DNA from 3 places in the Comamonas sp. Z3 genome. Region 2 is predicted to be linked to each of the others. Evidence: riboswitches for the same ligand, from Rfam matches in the RefSeq annotation. Region 2 holds a riboswitch; each other region holds the start of a gene.
The links. A riboswitch is a leader RNA that binds a small molecule or an ion and turns the genes downstream of it on or off. The one in region 2 is predicted to bind glycine.
Positions count from the first base shown of each region.

Region 1 (7,218 bases), on a different contig from region 2:
GAAGGCTTGGTGCGCACCGACAGATAGCCGCTTGGCTTGCCACCTTCCATGATGGGCGTGACATTGGCGCGCACCCAATAGTGATCGCCGTTCTTGCGGCGGTTCTTGACCAGTGCCGTCCAGGGATAGCCATGGGCGATGGTGCGCCACATGTCCTTGAAGGCGGCAGCCGGCATGTCGGGATGGCGAATCAGATTGTGCGGCTGGCCGATCAGCTCTTCGTAGCCAAAGCCGCTGACGCGCACGAAGGCGGGATTGCAATGCGTGATCTCGCCCTTGGTGTTGGTGCTGGAGACCAGCAGCTCGTCACCCGGAAAGTCGTAGTTTTGTTGAGATACCGGCAGGTTCAGGCGCATGCTTTGCACTCCTCCAATAGGCCTATGTAGTTTTTGTTCGAGAGTGAGCGATCAGGCATCCCGCAGGCAGCTGGTTAACCAGATACACAAATTCACACTTGGATCATCGCACAGTGAGGATTCCCGAGCCCCCAGGCTCAGAACAGAGATGCGGTATAGGGATCCGCATGCTTGATGGAGATCAAACCAGGAGGCCTGAGCAGCAACTCTCGCGCCACCGGATCGTGGGCACTGGCCTGCCAGAGCTGCTCGGCGATCAGGCCCGAGACCTTGACCCCCAGCAGCCTGATGCGCTTGCCCAGCGGCACGCGCTTGAGGCATTGGCCTGCGGCCAGACGGATGGCGGCCGCATCCTGTATCGGCAGGTTCAGGGTCTGATCCCGCGTGGCGATCCTGAAATCGTCATAGCGCAGCTTGATGCCCACGGTGCGCCCCACATAGCCCTTGCGCCGCAGATCCTCGGCCAGCCGCTCGCACAGGTCCGTGAAGATGGCACCCAGCTCGGCCTTGTCGCGCACGGCATGCAGATCGCGCTCGAAGGTGGTCTCGCGGCTCATGGACACCGGTTCGCTCTCGGTCACCACGGCACGCTCGTCCCTCCCCCAGGCCGACTCGTGCAGCCAGTGGCCATAGCTTCTGCCAAACCAGTGCAGCAGCTGCGGCAGGCTTTGCGCGGCCAGGTCGCCAATGGTTTCTATGCCCAGGCTCTTGAGCTTGGCATCGGCCTTGGGCCCTATGCCGTTGACCTTGCGGCAGGCCAGCGGCCAGATCCGGCTTTGCAGGTCTTCGGGCTGGACGACGGAGATGCCGTTGGGCTTGTTGAACTCGCTGGCCATCTTGGCCAGCAGCTTGTTGGGCGCCACACCGACCGAGCAGGTCAGGCCCGTGGCGTCGAAGATGGATTTCTGGATCAGCCGGGCGAGCACGCGTCCGCCTTCGCGCTGGCCGCCAGGCACGTCGGTGAAATCGATGTAGACCTCGTCCACGCCACGGTTTTCCATGAGCGGCGCAATCGACACGATGATCTCTTTGAAGGCCCGCGAAAAGCGCCGGTACTCGGCAAAGTCCACGGGCAGAAGAATCGCCTGCGGGCACAGCCTGGCGGCCTTCATCATGCCCATGGCCGAGCCCACGCCGAACTGCCGGGCCGCATAGGTGGCCGTGGTGATCACGCCGCGCCCCGTGTAATCGCGCAGCAGCGGAAAATCCGCCACCGGAATCTCGGACAGCGGCCGCCCCGCATGCCGCGCCAGCAGCTCCTCGTCAAAGCTGCGCCGCCCGCCGCCGATCACCACCGGCAGCCCCTTGAGCTGCGGGTAGCGCAGCAGCTCCACGGAGGCGTAGAACGCATCCATGTCCAGATGCGCTATGCGCCTGGGCCTGGACTCGGGGCTGGTGGGTAGATCGCTCACAGTGCCGATTTTGCCTGCGCTGGCAAGAGACAGCAGCCATGCGTCAAACAAGCACACGGGCACCGGGAAACAGCAAGCAGCGCCGGCCCCTGCCGCTACCCCTACCCGCCTGGAGAAGGGGAAGGCTCAAACCGCCTCAGGACGACACCTTGCCCTGCTTGATGTCTTCGAGCTCGTCAAAGCGCATATCCGCATAGCTGATCCAGGTCTTGCGCTTGACCAGCCAGTAACCCAGCCAGAACAGCAGGAACAGCGGAATGCCCAGATAGGTCGAGACCACGCCGCCCCAATCGATGCGATCTTCCAGGAAGGCCTGGTAGTTCTGGCCCAGCGTCACCACCAGACACAGCACAAAGGCAAAGATGGGTCCGAAGGGGAAGGCGCCGGCCTTGTAGGGCAGCAGGCCCACATCATGGCCGTGCATGACATAGCCGCGACGGAAGCGGTAGTGGCTGACGGCAATGCCCAGCCAGACGATGAACTCCGTCATGCCGGCCAGGTTCAGCAGCCAGATATAGACGGCCTGCGGGCTGTAGAGCGAGGAAAACAGGCACAGGCTGGCGACCAGCGTGCTGCCGATCAAGGCCACCAGCGGCACGCCGTTCTGGGTCAGCCGGGAGAAGATGCGCGGTGCATTGCCCTCGGTTGCCATGTTGTAGAGCATGCGCGTGGCCGCATACATGCCCGAGTTGCCGGCCGACAGCACCGAGGTCAGGATCACCGCATTCATCACCGTGGCCGCCGACAGCAGACCCGCATGCTGGAACACCAGCGTGAACGGACTCACGGCGATATCGGCCACATCGGTGCGCAGCAGCTGCGGATCGGTATAGGGAATCAGAAAGCCGATGACGACAATCGCCAGCACATAGAACAGCAGGATGCGCCAGAAGACCTGGCGAATCGCACGCGGCACGTTCTCGCGCGGATTCTCGGATTCGCCCGCCGCCACGCCCACCAGCTCCGTTCCCTGGAAGGAATAAGCCACGATCATGGCCACGCCCACAAAGGTCGCGAAATTGCCGACGAATGGCGCATCGCCCGTGGTCCAGTTCTCGAAACCGGGCACATGGCCGTTGCTGATGATGCCGAACAGAATCAGCACGCCGGTGATCAGAAAGGCCACCACGGCCAGCACCTTGATCAGCGCGAACCAGTATTCGGCCTCGGCAAAACCGCGCGCGGAAAACGCGTTCAGCCCCACCATCAGCAGCAGGAACAGGCCGCTCCAGAGGATGCCCGGCACATTGGGAAACCAGTAGGCCATGACCAGCTGCGAGGCCACCAGATCCACCGCCACCACCACGGCCCAGCTGAACCAGAAGTTCCAGCCCAGCGCAAAGCCGAAGCCGCGATCCACATAGCGCGAGGCATAGGTCGAGAAGGAACCGGCCACCGGCATGAAGGCGGCCAGCTCGCCCAGGCTGGTCATGATGTAGTAGACCATGATGCCGATGAGCAGATAGGTGAGCACGGCACCGCCCGGGCCGATCTGGGCGATGGCCGAGCCGGAGGCCACAAACAGGCCCGTGCCGATGGCGCCGCCAATGGCGATCATGCTCAGGTGGCGCTGCTTGAGCACCCGGTGCAAGCGGGGCTGGTTATCGTCACCATCGCCAGTCGGCGCGAGCTGCTGGCTTGAGTTGGGTTGGGACATAAATGTCTTGTTGTAATGGTTTGCGCCCGTCCGGACAAAACACCCAACCATCCCGCAGGCGCTGCGACAGGCAACGCAAAAAGGCGACCATGACGGTCGCGGGCAACAAGGACAAAGGAACGAAGCCATGACAGCAGAACGCCATGGCGGATAGGCCAGTTGCATCCTGAATCGGCAGCCACCCCGGTCGGGCGCTTCAATGGCAAAGCGGTGATATCGCCGGGCCCATTGACAGGCAAAGACGATATTTTGCCCAAATCCACCGCCGACCATGGCCCGTCATGTCAATGCAGGGGTTGACTCTGGGGCTGCTCAGCGGCACTTGACAGCGCTTGACGCTATGAATTCGGAAGCTGCTTGCGCTTGAATAAATTTACTTTCCTTATGAAAACATAAGGAAGTCTTTCAAAAACAGGCGTGAGCCGCTATCAAATAAAAGAAACGAAGCACGGCCTGCCCCGGTGCAGAAGTCTAGAAAACCCGTATATCCAGGCGCCGCCATTCTTCCTACATTCGTCCACAGGCTCTCAGCCCGGTGATGCCGAGAGAGACTGCAGCGCAAACTTGGCGCATGCAGCGCCGAAGGAGCAACCGCCCCGGAAACTCTCAGGCCAAAGGATCGGCATCGCTTTCACACACTCTGAAGAATGTCCGGACGCCATCGTCCGCCGGACATACCGAAGGAGCAAGCGAGCAGCGCCCCAGGGTGCTGCCTCGTGAATCTCTCAGGTCCAGAACAGAGGGGGCGTCCGTTGCGCATGTTGCGCACGGGCTCCACCCTTGACGTGTCTGGAATCTGAATCATGAAGACAATCGCCGTCATCGGCGGTGGCATCACGGGCGTGACCACCGCCTACGCCCTCGCACGCCGCGGATTTTCCGTCACCCTGTTCGAGAAACAGCGCTATGCCGCCATGGAGACCTCGTTCGCCAATGGCGGCCAGCTCTCGGCCTCGAATGCCGAGGTCTGGACCCACTGGTCCACCATCGTCAAAGGCCTCAAGTGGATGCTCAAGAGCGATGCTCCGCTGCTGCTCAACCCCAAGCCCGGCTGGCACAAGATTTCCTGGTTCTGCCAGTTTCTCGCCGCCATCCCCCATTACCAGAAGAACACCGTGGAGACCGCCAGGCTGGCGATTGCGGCACGCGAGCACCTGTTCGAATGGGCAGCCGCCGAAGGCATTGACTTCGATCTGAAGCAAAAGGGCATCCTGCATATCTACCGCGACCGCGACGGCTTCGAACATGCGGGCAAGGTCTCGCAGCTGCTCGCCCTGGGCGGGCTGGAGCGCCGCGCCGTCACGCCCGATGAAATGAAGGCCATCGAGCCGACCCTGTCCGGAACCTTCTATGGCGGCTACTTCACCGAGAGCGACTCCACCGGCGACATCCACAAGTTCACCAGCGGCCTTGCCGCCGCCTGCGAGCGACTGGGCGTGCAATGCCGCTACGGCCAGGAAATCGTGTCGGTGGACAGCAACGGCAAACAGGCCAGCGTGACCGTACGCCAGGGTCTGGAGGCCGAGACCTCGACCTTCGACGCCATGGTGGTCTGCGCGGGCACGGCCAGCCGCGCCATGGCCGCCCAGCTGGGCGACAGCGTCAACATCTATCCGGTCAAGGGCTATTCCATCACGGTCAATCTGCAGGACGAAGCCAGCCGCGCCGCAGCTCCCGTCGTGAGCCTGCTGGACGACGAGACCAAGCTGGTCACCAGCCGCCTCGGCGAGGACCGCTTTCGCGTGGCCGGCACGGCGGAGTTCAACGGCTACAACAAGGACATCCGCGCCGACCGCATCCGACCGCTCATCGAATGGGTGCAGCAGTGCTTCCCGGGCGTCAGCACGCGCAGCGTCGTGCCCTGGGCGGGCCTGCGCCCCATGATGCCGGACATGCTCCCGCGCGTGGGCCCTGGCATCAAGCCCTGCGTGTTCTACAACACCGGCCACGGCCATCTGGGCTGGACCTTGTCTGCCGTCACCGCCGACATGGTCGGCGACCTCGTGCTGCAGTCCATGGGCAGCGCCAGCAGACAGTCCCGGCCGGCCACGCTGACCACCGCCAGCGCCTGACAGCGGTTCAAGGCACTGCACCAACAAGCCAGGCGCGGCATCGCGCACCGTCGCTACAAGAAGCTATTTTTTCAGGAGCTTATTGCGCCTTTCCATGCTTAATTTCAATGACTTTTTACCTTGAAAATGAACATTGGAAAGCGCAAGCAGCTCTTGAAATCAGAGCTGCAGACAGATCAGCACCAGTCCCAGCATCATCAGCGCCATGCCCAGCTTTTCCGTCAGCGACAGCTTCTCGCTGAACACCTTGCGCGAGACGATATAGCTGAACACCACTTCCACCATGCCCAGGGTGCGCACGGCAGCGGCCCCCTGCATGGCATAGGCGGTGAACCAGGCCAGCGAGGCCGCAGCGCCCATGCTGCCGGCCAGCAGCGAGATGCGCCAGGCCTTGAAGATGGGGCGCAGGCCCTGCTCATGGGTTCTGGCAATCCAGGCGCTCATGACGACGGACTGCATGGTCTGCGCGATCAGCACGCCCCAGGCCCCGGACAGCCAGGGCGAGCTCACGCCCAGTGTTGCGATCTCGACCGCGCCGCCGCGAAAGCCCACCGTGGCCAGCGCAAAGCAGGCGCCGCAGATCAGACCGTATACCGAGGACTTGCTGGTCCAGGCCGAGAGCGTGAAGAGCTGCCCGCGCGGCGGCAGCGACAGCATCAGCACGCCCACCGTGGCCAGCACCATGGCCAGCAGTGCCAGGCGGGTCGGCAGCTCGTGCAGGAACATGGCGGCAAACAAGGCCACCTGCAGCACCTCGGTCTTGGACAGCGTGACCGCCACGGCAAAGTTGCGCTCCTTCATGGCCATCAGCAAGGCCGCCGTGGCCGTGACCTGAAAGAAGGCTCCGAGCGCAATCCAGCCCAGATAGGCGGCACTGAACTTCGGCAGCACCAGGGACGGATCGCCCAGCACATACAGCGCCAGCAGATAGACGGCGGCGAACGGAAGGCCGTAGAGAAAGCGCACCAGCGTGGCCGGCAGCGTGCCGACCTGCGCCGTCAGCGAGCGCTGGGCCGTGTTGCGTACCGTCTGCGCCGCCGCAGCAAACAGCACCACGCCCACCCACAGATATTCCATTCCTATGCCCGACATGACACGCCTTCTCTTTCGTTAGCGCGCCAGCATAGCGCCGGCTGCCAGACGGCGCTGACGTGATTCGTGCAGTCCACCCGCTTGAGCCAAGGCGACGCGAAGCGCGAGAGGCAACCGTCCTGATGGCGAGGTCTGTTTCCCCGCAAATAAACCCCATATCCAGACCATTGCTGCATCTTTAGCTACAATTTCAACTGGGTGCCCGTCACACAAGGTGGCGATGGCAGGTGAATGTTCATGCGCAGGTCGGGCCGCCAGCGCGCCAGTCGTTTGCAGTGCTGACTGCACCAAGAGGCATGGGCTCGGGTGCAATACGCCTGTCGGCAGACGACTTCAGACACCTACCGACACATGGACCCACAAACACTTGTGCAGGCCCCTGCGCCTTCTGCATCCCAGAATTCACCCCGCATCCCCGCGCTGCAATCCGCCACCGAACGCGTGCAGGCGCAAATCTCGCACCTGCTGCATATCGAGTCCTTTGCCGGCATGGTGCTCATGCTGGCCGCCGCCTTCGCCCTGATCTGGGCCAACTCCGCTGCGGCGCCAAGCTACTTTGCACTGTGGCATGCGCCCGTCGCGCTGACGCTGGGCCCGTGGAGCTTCAGCACCGATCTGCATTTCATCGT
Region 1 covers NZ_VOQU01000002.1:564,147-571,364, reverse strand. Annotated here, with positions in the region: gene FSY59_RS07255 (PAS domain-containing methyl-accepting chemotaxis protein) at 1-356, opposite strand, end outside; gene dinB (DNA polymerase IV) at 494-1,711, opposite strand; gene FSY59_RS07245 (amino acid permease) at 1,905-3,425, opposite strand; glycine riboswitch at 3,958-4,057, shown strand; gene FSY59_RS07240 (D-amino acid dehydrogenase) at 4,229-5,497, shown strand; gene FSY59_RS07235 (DMT family transporter) at 5,657-6,589, opposite strand; gene nhaA (Na+/H+ antiporter NhaA) at 6,941-7,218, shown strand, end outside.
Region 1: another riboswitch for glycine. It lies ahead of FSY59_RS07240 (D-amino acid dehydrogenase); the one in region 2 lies ahead of gcvT (glycine cleavage system aminomethyltransferase GcvT).

Region 2 (7,218 bases):
CAAGCAGTGCCTGCTGGTGCAGATCGGCATCGATGCTGCCGGTGATCTTGAACTGGCCAAAGGCCGTGGCCACGTGGGCGCGGCAGACCGAGCGCAGATAGCTCTGGTTCATGTCGTCGCTGGCCAGCCATTGGGCCTTGGCCGCATCGTCATGAGCCAGCATGTCCTCGGGCACTGGCAGATCCCAGTCGCTCAGTTGCTGGTGCAAAAAACGCAGCGCCTTGGCGGGCTTGCTGCCCGTCTGCTCCTGGTACCACTCTTCAAGTGCGGCCAGTGTGTCGCTGCCGTCATCGTTGCCGAAGGGGCTGAAGTCGTCACCGCAGTCGTAGTAGAAGTCCTGGGTCGCGATGCGCACAAAGGCCGGGTGGCTGGTCTCGCGGGCGAGACCGACTTCCGGATCGTCGAAATACTGGATGGTGCTCATGGCTGCATGCAAAAACGGCCTTCGCAGAGCGAGGGCCGTTGATACGCTTAGTTGTCCTTGGCGAAGTCGTTGTAGGCGGTCTCTTCCATCAGACCTTCGAGCTCGCCCACATTGCTCATCTTGACCTTGAAGAACCAGCCTGCGGCCAGCGGGTCGCTGTTGGCGAGCGACGGGTCATCGCGCAGGGCTTCGTTGACTTCGACGATCTCGCCGGTCACGGGCATGTAGACATCGGCAGCAGCCTTGACGGACTCGACCACGCCTGCGACATCGCCGGCCTTGAAGGTGGAGCCCACGGCAGGCAGATCCACAAACACCACATCGCCCAGCGCATCCTGTGCGTGTACGGTGATGCCGACGATGGCGGCATTGGTGTCAGCGGCGTTGATCCACTCGTGTTCTTTGGAATACTTGATGCTCATGAAAAGCTCCAGATGGGGGATTCAGGGGAATCGGGTGTTGTTTGAGAAAGGTCCAGATCGCACTTTAGCGGTGTTCTGGCCGCTGTTTGGCAAACTGGCCCGTCTCATCCGCGGCGGCAGACCTAGCCGCGGTAGTAGCGGGTGGGAACGAAGGGCGTGGCGACCACTTTCATGGGCACGGGCTTGCCGCGCACCATGGCGAAGATTTCCGTATCGATGGCAGCGTAGTCGGGCTCGACATAGGCCAGCGCCACGGGCTGGTTGAGCGTGGGGCTGAGCAGGCCGCTGGTAATGTGGCCGATATGCTGCCCGTCCATGTTCTCCAGCACAGCGGGCTCGCGCACGGGAATGCGCTCCAGCGCAATCAGGCCCACGCGCTTGCAGCGCAGCGATTGCGGGTTCTGCAATTGCTCCAGCACGATGGCTGCACCGGGAAAGCCTCCCTCGCGTTCGCCGCCGCTGCGGCGCACCTTCTGCATGGCCCAGTTCAGCGCGGCTTCGACGGGCGTGGTGCTGGTGTCGATGTCGTTGCCATACAGGCAAAGTCCGGCTTCAAGGCGCAGCGAGTTGCGCGCGCCCAGACCGACGGGCGCCACCTCGGGCTGGGCCAGCAGCGCTTCGGCAAAAGCTGTTGCCGCTTCGCCGGGCAAGGAGATTTCAAAACCGTCCTCGCCCGTATAGCCGCTGCGCGTGATGTAGAGCGCATGGCCTTGCCAGTCGAAGTGATTGCCGGTCATGAAGACCAATTGCGCAACACCGGGAATCAGGCGCGAGAGTGCCGCAGCGGCTTGCGGGCCTTGCAGGGCCAGCAGGGCGCGCTCGGGCAGAGGGATGACCTCGCAGCGGTTGGCGATGCGGCTCTGGATATGGGCGATATCGGCCTCTTTGCAGGCGCCGTTGACGATGAGGAACAGATCTTCGCCACGGTTGACGAACATCAGGTCGTCCAGAATGCCGCCTTGCTCATTGAGCAGCAGGCCGTAACGCTGTTTGTGCTGTCCCAGGTCCATGACATCGACGGGCATCAGCGATTCAAGCGCGGCGGCGGCATCGGGGCCACGCAGCAGCAACTGGCCCATGTGCGAGACATCGAACAGGCCGGCGGCCTTGCGGGTGTGCAGGTGCTCGGCCATCAGGCCTTGAGGGTATTGCACGGGCATGGCGTAGCCGGCAAACGGCACCATGCGGGCACCCAGTTTCTGGTGCAGGGCAAACAGCGGTGTGGAACGCAGATCGGAAGAGGTGTCAGCAGCAGTCACAGGCAAGCGCTCCGGTGGTCAAACCAAAATGAGTGGCCATGCATGGCTGGGCCATGCGTGGCGGGCTTGCCCTGCTGTCCGCTTTACCTGAGAGATTCACCGCCCTTGCTTTCGCGGGCAGTTTGCTCCTTCGGTGGATGTCGGCGCACATACGAAATGACGGCCTTCATCTCTCTCCAGCAAGGGACGCTGCAGGTTTGCACACCTTGCAGCGCTTGTCAGTCCTTTTGCCTGAGCGTTTTGACACCGGGTGGGGGTCTGCGCCTTCGGCGGTGCGAGGCAGCTTCAAGCTGCAGGCACTCTCTCCTGACGTTGGCAATTCTAGCGGTGGGCAGGGTGCCTGCACCACCGCAATGAGTGGATTTTGGGGTTTTCGAGCACAGATCGTCTATCACTGAGCTTGCGCTCTCACTGCGGGTCTGTGTTCATGGTGGGCGTGCGAGGGGCGTCGACTTCTTGGCGCGGAAACACCAACTGATAGGGCTGCTCGAAGCAGGACGTCACAGGCTGGCCCTGGCGCATGCCGGGCTTGAACTGCCAGCGTTTGAGCGATTGCAGTATGGACTTCACGATGCGTGGATCGGCATCGGCGGGCTGGTATGCCACACGGCCGAGCTGACCTTGAGCTGTGACTTCCAGACGGAAGACCACCGTGGTCTCCAATCCGTTCGGAAACCAGTGGGCGCTGATGAAAGGCGTGGTGTGGCGGCGTGGACGGGGTTGCTGGTCGAGCTGGGCGGGGGGCGTGCAATCTGCATTGATCCAGGCGGGCCAATTTACGGTTTGGCCGCCGGAAGCGGGGGCGGAGTCAGCCTGGGGCTGCAGGGGAGTGATGTCGGCCGCCTTAGGCGCCATGGCAGGGTTGCCGGCGCAGGCACTAAGCAGCACTGCTCCCAAGACGGCCGCGCATGCAGCAAGACAGCGTGAGTGGCGTGAAATATGCATGGCGGCATTCTCGGTCATCCCCGGTCGATTTTCGGAAGCGCTCCCGATGTGTGCTGTTCAGCCTGGGTCCGGCCGGCCTTGTCCAGGGTTTGTCTTGCGGGGTCAAACGCCATGTCCGGAGGAGGCAAAACAGATTTTTTGCCGCAGATAGGATTATGACGTTCATCAAAGAACATTTATCCAAGGAGACAAAATGCCCGAAAAAGCCACGAACGAATTTTGGAAGAATCTGAAGCCGATTTCTGATTGCTTTCAGCCCGATGCGCAGCCGGAAGTTTATATACAGAACGCGCCCACTGAGGACGAGCGCTATTATGTTCCATTCTCAGAGACTGTATTGTCCCGCCCTCTCTGGATTTCTCCATCGCAAAACAAATGGTGCGATATTCTGATGGCCAAGGAAGCGGGTCTGGTCAATCGGCATTACCACCCGCATGAAGTATTTGCCTATACCATTTCCGGGAAATGGGGTTATCTGGAGCATGACTGGACGGCCCGTGCCGGTGATTTCGTCTACGAGACACCGGGGGAAGGCCATACCCTGGTGGCCTATGAACATGAGCAACCCATGCGTGCGTTCTTTATCGTCAAGGGGCCGCTGATCTGGCTCGATGATGACGGAAAGCCGGACGGATATTTCGATGTTCACAGCTACATAGAGCTATGCCGAAAGCACTATGAAAAAGTCGGCATAGGTGCAGATTATGTGGACACGCTTTTTCGATAGCTATCTGAAATTGGCTTGAAAATGCATCAGATGAAAGGCGGGATTTTCTGAATAATGGAATAACCCGCCAAAAACGGAATGGAGAGAGACATGAGACATCGAGATGAAGCCCTAAAAATCGGGTGGGTGAGCTATGAAAACAAGCTGCTGCTCATTCTGTTTTTCACTTTTGGTATCGTTTTTTTTGACCGCCTGGCATTGTCGTTCTTATTTCCTTTTGTCTCCAAGGAACTGGATCTGAACAATGCCCAGCTGGGTATGCTTTCGTCGATCCTGGCATTGGCATGGGCGGCTTCCGGTGCATTCTTCGGGGCCTACACAGACCGCAAGGGCAAGCGCAAAACGGTGCTGATTCTTTCGGTACTGATGTTTTCGCTGTGTTCGGCCTTGTCGGGTCTGGTGGGCGGCTTTGTGGGGCTGTTGTTGTTGCGAGCGATGATGGGTTTGGCGGAAGGGCCGATACTGCCGCTGTCGCAGACTCTGATGGTCGAAGCCTCTACGCCGAGCCGTCGCGGCCTCAACATGGGCTTGCTGCAGGGCTCGTCTGCGGGCTTGCTGGGCGCCGTGATCGCACCGCCGGTGATTGTTGCGCTGGCCGTGGCTTATGGCTGGCGCACTGCGTTCTACCTGACCTGCGTTCCGGGGCTGATTGCCGCAGCGCTTATCTGGCGCCATGTGCGAAGCACAGATAGCAGCGGCCAGGCCGAAGCCGTGCCGACAGGCTCACGCTGGGCTCTGCTGCGTGAGCGCAATATCTGGCTGAGCGTGCTGATCAGCTGCGTCTTCATGGCCTGGTTCGTAATCATCATCTCTTTTGCGCCGACCTATCTGGTCAATGCCAAGGGCTTCGAGCCGGGCACGATGAGTGCGGTCATGAGCTGCATGGGCGTGGCCTGGGTCATCTGGGGTTTCGCAGTGCCAGCCATTTCGGACCGGGTAGGTCGCCGTCCTGCACTGATCTTCTTCTCCTTTGTCGCGGCCTGCTGTCCGATGGCTTTTTTGCATGTGCAGTCACCGGCGCTGTTGGGCGGCTTGCTGTTGCTGACTTACACCGGCCTGGGCTGCTTCACGCTCTTCATGGCCACGATTCCGGCGGAGACCGTTCCGCGAGCGGCCATGGCCACGGCCTTGGGGATGATCATGGGTTTTGGCGAGCTGCTTGGTGGTTTCGTCGCCCCGACGCTGGCCGGGCTGGCAGCCGATCGGTGGGGACTTGATGTGGTGATGTGGGTGGCGGCTGCGGGTGCTCTGCTGGCGGGCATGCTTTCCCTGGGGCTGATTGAAACAGCGCCCAGGCGCGTTGGCAGCGGCTTGCTGGCTGCCGCATTGAAGGAGTCGCAGGCATGAAAGCTCTGAAATGGCATGGCGCTCTCGATCTGCGTCTGGAAGTCATCGAGCGCAGGCCCTTGAAGGCCGGAGAAATCCGCATCGAGGTGGCGTACTGCGGGATCTGCGGCAGTGACATGCATGAGTATCTGCACGGGCCAGACTCGATTCCGGTCAATGTCCCGCATCCCTTGTCCGGTCGTGTTGCGCCCATCGTCATCGGTCACGAATTCTGTGGCACGGTGGTGGAAGTGGCAGCAGATGTGAAAGTGCTCGGCGTTGGCGACAGGATTGCCGTGGAGCCGGAGTACCGCTGCGGGCACTGCATCTATTGCCGCAGCGGGCGCTACAACCTGTGCGAATCCATGGGCTTTGTGGGGCTCATGGGAGATGGTGGCATGGCAGAGGAAGCCGTGGTTCCCGCCTATATGGCGCATGTGCTGCCCCCTTCGCTGAGCTTTAGGCAGGCTGCGGTGGCCGAGCCTGCTGCAGTGGCATTGCATGCTGTGCGCCGAAGCGCGTTGCGCGCTGGCGACGATTGCGTCATCTTCGGCATGGGGGCCATCGGTCTGCTGCTGGTGATGATGGCTAGGCACCATGAAGCGGGCCGCATCATTGCCGTCGACGTCGATGCACGGCGCCTGGGTCTGGCGCGCGAGCTAGGCGCCAGCGACACGGTCGATGCCAGTCAGGGCGATGTGGTGCAGCAGGTGCGTGAACTCACGGGCGGGGTGGGCGTACCAGTCTCGTTTGAAGCGGTGGGCCGCCCGGAAACACTGCAGGGTGCTCTTGGAGTGCTGAGCAAGGGCGGCGAAGCCGTGCTGCTGGGGCTCATGCCCGAGGCGCGTATCGATACCTTCGATCTGGTCAACCGTGAGCTGCGCATTACCTCCAGCCTGGGCTATCGGGGCCTGTATCCGGAACTGCTGGAGCTGATGGCTCGCGGGGTCGTGGACGCAGGCAAGATCGTGACCCACGTCGTAAGTCTGGAAGCTGCCATACAGGACGGCTTTGAGCGGCTGGCGTCTGCAGGGGATGCGATCAAGGTGCTGGTGCAGCCGCAGTCGCTGGAAGTGGACCGAGATGCCGGGTCCGGCGCTCACGCCGGTAGTTCCTGAGTCTTGGTGGTGCCCGCAGCGCCTGCCGCTAAGTCGTAGCCCGGTGCAGACCGGGCTGCTCGCGCATTTGCGTAGGTGTCATGCCGTGGTGCGAGCGGAACCTGCGCGCAAAGTGGGCCTGGCTGGCAAAGCCGCAGCGGTAGGCGATTTCGGCGATGCTGTAGCGGCCCAGGGCAGCCTGGCGCAATTCTATGGCAGCACGCTCCAGGCGGCGTATGAGAATCAGCTCGGTCACGCTGTGTCCCTCGGCCTGCAGCATCCGGTTCAGGTGCCTCAGGGAGACGCCTGAGGCGGCAGCGACTTCGCTCGCATCCAGTGAGTGGCGGTGCAGGTGCTCGTCGATATGGACGCGCGCGGCCAGCAGGTGGGAGGCGCGTAGCGCACTGCTGCCTGCTGCCTCTCCGGCCAGCATGGTGCGCAGCAGGTCGCAGGCCTCGAACTGCAGCCGATCCTGGTCCACCCCTTCCGGGCGGGCCATGGCATTGCCTACCAGCTTCTGGAACGCGTGATTGAGCACGCGTCCGCTGCCTGCCGCTCCCGAAACACAGATCGGGCCGGGAAGTTGCGCGCGGCTGCAGTTGCGGTAGAACCAGTCTGCGGGCGTATCCACGAGGAATTGGTGCATCTGGTGGGTGAAGCCGAACAGATAGGCATGCCGGGTGTCATAGATCACCAGGTCGCCGGGGGCAAGGTGGATGCAGCTGTGCTCCTGATAGAAGAAGGCACCGCTGCTGAGCACCAGGGAGACGAAAACCGACTCCTTGGGATGCTGGCGCACCAGTTGTGGCGTGCGCTCGATGACATGGGCATTGCCGTCGATGTCGGCCATGGCCAGCTGGCCTAACCGCATATTGCTCTGCCGCGCGTTCAGACCTTCGTCGGCGTAGGATGAGCAGCGCAATCCGACCAGAAAAGACGCGTTGTAGGCCTCCCATTGGTCCAGGCGCTGACTGGCGGGAAAGGCATCCGTAGCGATCCGGTTCACCGCGCATGGCGC
Region 2 covers NZ_VOQU01000005.1:142,793-150,010, forward strand. Annotated here, with positions in the region: gene FSY59_RS15970 (MolR family transcriptional regulator) at 1-424, opposite strand, end outside; gene gcvH (glycine cleavage system protein GcvH) at 472-846, opposite strand; gene gcvT (glycine cleavage system aminomethyltransferase GcvT) at 969-2,105, opposite strand; glycine riboswitch at 2,170-2,295, opposite strand; glycine riboswitch at 2,315-2,424, opposite strand; gene FSY59_RS15985 (energy transducer TonB) at 2,514-2,960, opposite strand; gene FSY59_RS15990 (2,4'-dihydroxyacetophenone dioxygenase family protein) at 3,244-3,777, shown strand; gene FSY59_RS15995 (MFS transporter) at 3,868-5,124, shown strand; gene FSY59_RS16000 (2,3-butanediol dehydrogenase) at 5,121-6,221, shown strand; gene FSY59_RS16005 (helix-turn-helix domain-containing protein) at 6,250-7,218, opposite strand, start outside.

Region 3 (7,218 bases), on a different contig from region 2:
TACCTGGGCTGCTGCAGGGAGCGGCTCCACAGGCGCTGCGTACCCAGGGCCTGCGCCAGTCTGGCATCCAGCGGCAGCGGCTCGCCATGCAGGCGCGCCGCCAGCAGCTCGCCGCAAAGCATGGACAGCGTCAGCCCGCGTGAGCCCAGCCCCGTCAGCACCCATAGGCCCGGTAGATCGGCTGCCGACTGCCCGGCAGGGCCTGCCAGCGGCAGACGGTCATAGGCCGCGCAACGCAGGCGCGCCCAGGTGGCGGGTCGCTGCTCAGCATCGAAGAAGGAGCGCAGCGCCTGCCTGCAGCCGGGCAGCAAAGCGGCCAGCTTTTCGCCATTGCTGGCATGTGCGGCCTGCTGGTCGTCGGCGGTGGGCGGCAGCTCGGTCACATCGCGCTCGAAGGTCGATCCCATGATCCACTGGTGCGCGCCGGCCCGGTCGGCCGAGGGAAAGTCCGGCACCAGATTGCCGTGACCGTTGACGGGGAAGGGCGGCATGGCTGCCAGCGTCCCGGCATCATGCTCGGCCACGCTGACCTGGCCGCGTATGGCTTGCAGCTCCCATTCGCCTGCCGCCAGCCCGCTAGCCTGCAGCAAGGGCCTGGTATCCGGGCCCAGGGCCAGCACCAGCATCGGGGCTTCGGCCAGGGTCTGGCCCTGGGCATCCTGCACTTGCCAGAGCTGGCGCAGCGGATCGCGCAGCAGCCTTGAGGCCGAAGCATGACCTTGCCAATGAATTCCGGGGGATTGCAGCAGCGCCTGCACCAGTTGTGCAGGGCGCACCCAGCCCGCCTGCTCATGCCAGACAGCCTGGCTGTCTGCAGGCAGATGGGCCGCAGCCAGCTGAGCCGGCTGCACGGGCGCGCTCCAGTGCAGACCCCAGGGGTAGGTATCGCTTCCGGGCTGCAGCCATGACCTGGGCAGATGGGAAGGCTCGTTCAGGTCGTGTTCGAGCACCCCGCCATGAGCCCAGTCTCGGGCAGGCTGCAGTTTGTTTGCCTGGCTCAGTTGCTGCAGATTCTGTAGCGTTGTGCGCACGCCGCTTCTGGACAGGCGTGACAGGACGCTGTCGTCGGGCGAAATATGCGGGCAGAACAGGCCGGCAGGCAGGCCCGAGGCCCCTGCAGCAGGCGCGGCCGCCGCATCCAGTACGGTCACTTCCCAGCCACGCCTGGCCAGGCTGGCGGCGGCGGCGGCACCGGCCAGACCCGCACCCAGCACCAGACAGCGACCGGCCTGGCTCACCGGCGCAGGCAGGCCGTCGCTGCGATGGCGCGGTTCCCAGGCCGGGTTGTAGGCCGCATGCAGGTTATGGCGCTTGGGTGGCACGCCGGCGCGCTTCTTGACTTCAAAACCCTGAGCCTTGAGCGCCTGGCGCACATGTCCGGCTACGCACCAGGTGGCCAGCCGGGTGCCCCGGCGGCAATGGCGGGCAATGTTCTTCATGGCGTCTTCGTCCCACATCTCGGGGTTGAGCTGGGGAGAAAAGCCATCCAGGTACACGCTGTCTGCCGTCAGCTGCTGCTTGCGCAACATGGTCTTGGCGTCGCCTATATAGAGCGTCAGCAGCACCTGGCCGTCGTCGAACGAAAGGCGGTGCACGCCGGGCAGCAGCCCCCACCATTGCGCGGCCAGCTGCTCGCCAAGCGGACGCAGTGTCTCGTCGGCGGGCAAGGACTTGAGCAGATCCTCGCGCGAGACCGGGTGGGCTTCCACCGAGACAAAATGCAGCATGCGCGGGCGTTTCGGGTCGGCTTTCCATGCCGCCCAGGTGACGAGAAAGTTCAGGCCCAAGCCGAAGCCGGTTTCCAGAATGCGCCACTGAGCCGCATCGGCCCAGGCCGCAGGCAGACCGCAGCCGCCGAGAAAGACCTGTCGGGCCTGGTCAAGGCCGCCCAGCTCGCTGTGATAGCGGTCGCCAAATCGGGTGTTGTAGGGGGTGCCATCCGGCATCCATGTGATGGGTTCAGACATGGAAAGTGAAACTACATGGGTAATGCATGGCGCAGTCTAGGTCAGAGCAGCCAAGCAAGGGCCTAGCGGCCCCGCCGCCCCGCAGCGATGGCTGCGTCCCCCTTCTGCGCAGCAAGAGAGGGGGAAGGCGCACAGCGCCACAGGGGGAGTCTCGATCACTCCCAGCGCTGCTGGTAAGAGAAAACTGGCAGGCGCCACTTGAAACGAATCGCGGCCAGACGGAAGGCCAGACCGCCTGCAAAACAGACAAGGGTGCTGATATTGGAGCTTACCTCCAGATAGCGCAGGCCCAGGAACATCAGGCATACGGACAGCGACACGCTGGCATACAGCTCGCGGCGGAACACCACGGGGACCTGGTTGCAGAGCACGTCACGCAAAATGCCGCCGCTGATGCCGGTAATCATGCCGGCCATGATGATGACGATGGTCGGGTAGCCCAGTTCCAGCGCGGTATTGCAGCCGATCAGCGAAAAGGCGATCAGGCCCATGGCGTCCAGCAGCAGAAACACCTGCTTGAGGCGGTGCATATGGCGGGCGATCACCGTGGTCAGCAGGCCGAAGCTGATGACCAGATACACATATTCGGGGTGCTGAGTCCAGCCTATGGGGTAATGGCCCAGCACCATGTCGCGGATGGTGCCACCGCCCAGCGCGGTGACGAAGGCGATGACCACGACGCCAAAGATATCCATATTGCGCCGGCCTGCAGCAAGGGCGCCGGACATGGCTTCGGCGGTAATGGCCACCAGATAGATGACCAGCATGACGGTGAAGTTGGAGGCCTGGAACGAGTCCAGCAAAGAGATGGAGGGAAGCATGAAGGCACTTGAAAATAGACCAGCCACTCGCATCAGCGGGAGTGTCCGGCTTGCCTCTCCCGCTGTCCTTTTACCTGAGAGTTGCACATGGGCGCCTTCGCGGTGCGCATGCTTGCCCCTTCGGTGAGCCCTGCAGACTTGTGGTCGCGGGCTGCTCTCCAGTTGGCGATATCCGGGTCCTGTCAGACCCACCTGCGGTACTTATTGCCTGAGCGATTATGGGAGTTTGCGCCTTCGGCGGGAACCGTTGACAGGTTCCGCTCTCCCGCGGGATGGGCGCGATTCTAGCCAGTTCCAACGACTTTATTCGGGTTAATACCTGTATCAATTGGGTTTGAGCGGTCTTGCGGCTGTCAGCCTCGGTGCCCCTGGGCTGCCTGGGCGCGCCCTTGCTCTCACCGGTTGGCTGTTCGGCAGCCCGCAAGAAAAAAGCCCCGAGGCCTGGGCCAGGGGGCTTGGTGTCCAGGTCGACCGAACTTACTCGGCGCTGGGAGGCACGTAGCCTGCTGCGGCATCTGCGCCGCCGCCAAAGAAATGGTTTTCCATCTGGCGGGCCAGGTATTGGCGGGCACGGGCATCGGCCAGGTTCAGGCGGTTTTCATTGATCAGCATGGTCTGGTGCTTGAGCCAGTCGGCCCAGGCCTGCTTGCTCACGCTTTCATAGATGCGCTTGCCCAGTTCGCCGGGGGCAGGAGGGAAATCCAGGCCTTCAGCGTCTTGACCAAGCTTGATGCAGTGAACGGTACGTGCCATGTGTAGGGTCCTCTTGGTTGATCTCAGATGTTTGGGTAATAACAAACTGAAATCTTAGTAGTTTGAGTTTTAAGAATGCGGCTCAAGAATGCGCAGCAACGGGGCAGAAGCCCGTTATCCATTCACTCCAAGAACACAGTCCAATGAAAAATCGTCGCAACTTTATCAAGTTTCCTCTGGCTGCCGGTCTGATTGCTGGCTTGACCCTCTCGGCTCTGCCCACATTGCCCGCTTTTGCGCAGACTGGCGTGCAACTGCTCAACGTCTCCTACGACCCGACACGCGAGCTCTATGTGAACTACAACCAGGCGTTCGCCAAGCACTGGAAGGCCACGCAGAATCAGGATGTGACCATCAAGCAGTCGCATGGCGGCTCGGGCAAGCAGGCACGCTCCATCATCGACGGCATCGAGGCCGACGTGGCCACGCTGGCCCTGGCCGGCGATATCGACGCCCTGGTCAAGAACGGCAATGTCAAGGCCGACTGGCAAAAGCGCCTGCCGCACAACAGCGCGCCCTACAGCTCCACCATCGTGTTCCTGGTCAAAAAGGGCAATCCCAAGGGTATCAAGGACTGGGACGATCTGGTCAATCCCGGCATCCAGGTGATCACGCCCAACCCCAAGACCTCGGGTGGTGCACGCTGGAACTATCTGGCGGCCTGGGAATTTGCCAAGCGCAAATACGGCGGCGATGCACAGGCCAAGGACTTCATCACCAAGCTCTACAAGAACGTGCCCGTGTTGGACACCGGCGCGCGCGGCTCCACGGTGACCTTTGTGCAGCGGGGTCTGGGCGATGTGCTGCTGGCCTGGGAGAACGAGGCCTATCTGGCGCTCAAGGAGTTCGGCCCAGAAAAGTTCCAGATCGTCGCACCTTCGCTGTCCATCCTGGCCGAGCCTTCGGTGGCCGTGGTCGACAAGGTGGTCGATAAAAAGGGCACGCGCACCGTGGCCGAGGCCTATCTGAAGTATCTGTACTCCGAAGAGGCCCAGCGCATCGCCGGCAAGAACTTCTACCGTCCGACCGATGCCAAGGTGGCCGCCGAGTTCGCGAGCCAGTTCCCCAAGCTGGAGCTGTTCACCATCGACAAGGCTTTTGGCGGCTGGGCAGCGGCAGACAAGGCCCACTTCGCCGATGGCGGCAGCTTTGATCAGATCTACACCAAGAAATAAGAGAAACGCAGGACGGGAGCGCGATGAGTGCTCCTGTCTTTGCAATGACAAAAAGATAGAGCCAAGCCCATGTCGATTTTGCTGATTGCCGGTAGTCCCTCGCAGCCCTCGCGCTCCAGTGCCCTGCTCAATGCCGTGGCCGTGCGTCTCCAGGCCCAGGGTCTGAACACCGAGTCCGTGCTGCAGCTCAACCAGCTGGACCCTGCAGCCCTGCTGCATGCCCGCTTCGATCATGCCGAGATTCGTGCCGTGACCGAGCGCGTGGCCCGGGCCGATGCGGTGGTGGTGGCCACCCCCGTCTACAAGGCAGCCTATAGCGGTCTGCTCAAGGTCTTTCTCGATGTGCTGCCGCAGACCGCGCTCAAGGGCAAGCTGGTCCTGCCCCTGGCCACGGGCGGCAGCCCCCACCATATGCTGGCGCTGGACTACGCACTGCGCCCGGTGCTGCAGTCGCTGGGAGCGCGGCATATCCTGCCGGGTATCTATGCCACCGACCAGGGCGTGCCGCTGCTGCCCGAGGGCGGTTACGGCCTGGCTCCCGAGATTGCCGAGCGCGTCGAGGATGCCGCCCAGCTGCTGGCCACCGACCTGCGCCGCAGTGCCCAGTGGGCAGCCGCCAATGACTTTGAGAGCATCGCCTTCGCCGATGTGCGATGTAGCGTTTGAATTAACGCCCCCCTGAGCTGCCACGCGGCTTCCCCCGAGGGGGACGACAGCCTCGCTGCGGGGGCCCTTGCTTGCTGTCCTTTGATGGGGCGGTGCCCATTTCCCCATGTCTCTTTTTTTGATAGCAGTCCCCGCACTGAGAAGGCCGAGCTGCGCCTGAAATCAGGCCAAGAGATGCCTGAAGTGTGTGGACTGGGAACTCCAAGGATTGATTTCTCATGACCGATCGCAACAACACTTCATCGGCTATTTCGTCGCAACTGCCAAGTGCCTCGCGCCGCCAGTGGCTGGCGGGGACGGCTGTTTCTGCCCTGGCCCTGGCTTCGGGGCGTCTGCATGCGCAGCAGGGCAATGGCACGGCAGGCGCCCCGCGCGTGCTGCGCGTGGGCCATCAAAAAGGCTGGTTGTCGATTCTCAAGAATCGCGGCACGCTGGAAAAGCGCTTGAGTCCGCTGGGCGTGGCCGTGCGCTGGGTCGAGTTCAACGCTGGCCCCGTACAGCTGGAGGCGCTCAATGTGGGCTCCATCGACTTCGGCGATGTGGGCGAGGCTCCGCCGATCTTTGCCCAGGCCGCCGGTGCACCCCTGGTCTATGCCGGTGCCACCGTGGCGCGGCCCGGTCTGGAAGCCGTGATCGTGCCCAAGGGCTCGCCGATCCGCAGCGTGGCCGACCTCAAGGGCAAGCGCATTGCCTACAACAAGGGCTCCAACGTCCATTACTTCCTGGTCAAGCTGCTGGAAAAGCATGCTCTCAAGTACGGCGATGTGCAGTCGGTCTTTCTGGCGCCGCCCGATGCGCGGGCCGCCTTCGAGAAGGGCTCGGTCGATGCCTGGGTGATCTGGGATCCGTTCCTGGCCTCGGCCCAGAAGACCCTGGATGCGCGCTTGCTGGCCGATGCCAGGGGCGTGGTCAACAACCGTGCCTACTACTTCACCTCGCGCGACTATGCAAGCCGCAATGCCGATGTGCTGCGCATCGCGATCGAGGAAATCGCCGCCATCGATGCCTGGGCCAGCAAGAACAAGAGCGCAGCAGCGGCAGAGCTGTCGCAGATCCTGGGCCTGGACACCGCCGTGACCGAGCTGTATCTGAACCGTACCGAATTCGGCACCAAGGCCGTGAATGCCGAAATCCTGGGCGAGCAGCAAAAGATTGCCGATACCTTCTTCGATCTCAAGCTGATCCCCAAGAAGCTCAATCTGCTGCATGCAGCTCCCGTGGATCTGCTGGCCAGCCGCTGAGACAGGCCGCCACCGCCATGAGTTCTGCATCCACTCCACCCCGTTTCCGGCGCGGTCGCCGTCAGGCGCTGCAGCTGCTGGGCACCACGGCCTTCAGCTGGACCCTGGCTGCCTATTACGCCGACGATGCGCTGGCCCAGCCTACGCCGGCCGTGGCGGCACCGGCCCAGCTGCGCATCGGCTATCAGAAGTCGGCCGTCAATCTGGTCGTGCTCAAGCAGCATGGCGTGCTGGAAAAGCGCTTTCCGGCCACCAGGATCAGCTGGCTGGAGTTTCCGGCGGGGCCGCAGCTGCTGGAGGCGCTGTCGGCCGGCAGCCTGGACTTCGGCCTGACCGGCGATTCGCCGCCCGTGTTTGCCCAGGCTGCCGGCAAGGACCTGCGCTATGTCGGGGCAGAGCCTCCCAAGCCCGAAAGCTCGGCCATTCTGGTGCTGGCCGACTCGCCGCTGAAGTCACTGTCCGACCTCAAGGGCCGGCGTGTGGCACTGCAAAAAGGCTCGAGCGCCCACTACCTGCTGGTGCGCGCGCTGGACAAGGCCGGTATTGCCTGGGCCGACATCCAGCCCGTTTACCTGGCTCCGGCCGACGCGCGCGC
Region 3 covers NZ_VOQU01000008.1:324,769-331,986, forward strand. Annotated here, with positions in the region: gene mnmC (FAD-dependent 5-carboxymethylaminomethyl-2-thiouridine(34) oxidoreductase MnmC) at 1-1,946, opposite strand, end outside; gene FSY59_RS23215 (trimeric intracellular cation channel family protein) at 2,123-2,788, opposite strand; glycine riboswitch at 2,841-2,960, opposite strand; glycine riboswitch at 2,974-3,066, opposite strand; gene FSY59_RS23220 (oxidative damage protection protein) at 3,266-3,541, opposite strand; gene FSY59_RS23225 (sulfate ABC transporter substrate-binding protein) at 3,685-4,716, shown strand; gene ssuE (NADPH-dependent FMN reductase) at 4,786-5,382, shown strand; gene FSY59_RS23235 (sulfonate ABC transporter substrate-binding protein) at 5,601-6,623, shown strand; gene FSY59_RS23240 (aliphatic sulfonate ABC transporter substrate-binding protein) at 6,641-7,218, shown strand, end outside.
Region 3: another riboswitch for glycine. It lies ahead of FSY59_RS23215 (trimeric intracellular cation channel family protein); the one in region 2 lies ahead of gcvT (glycine cleavage system aminomethyltransferase GcvT).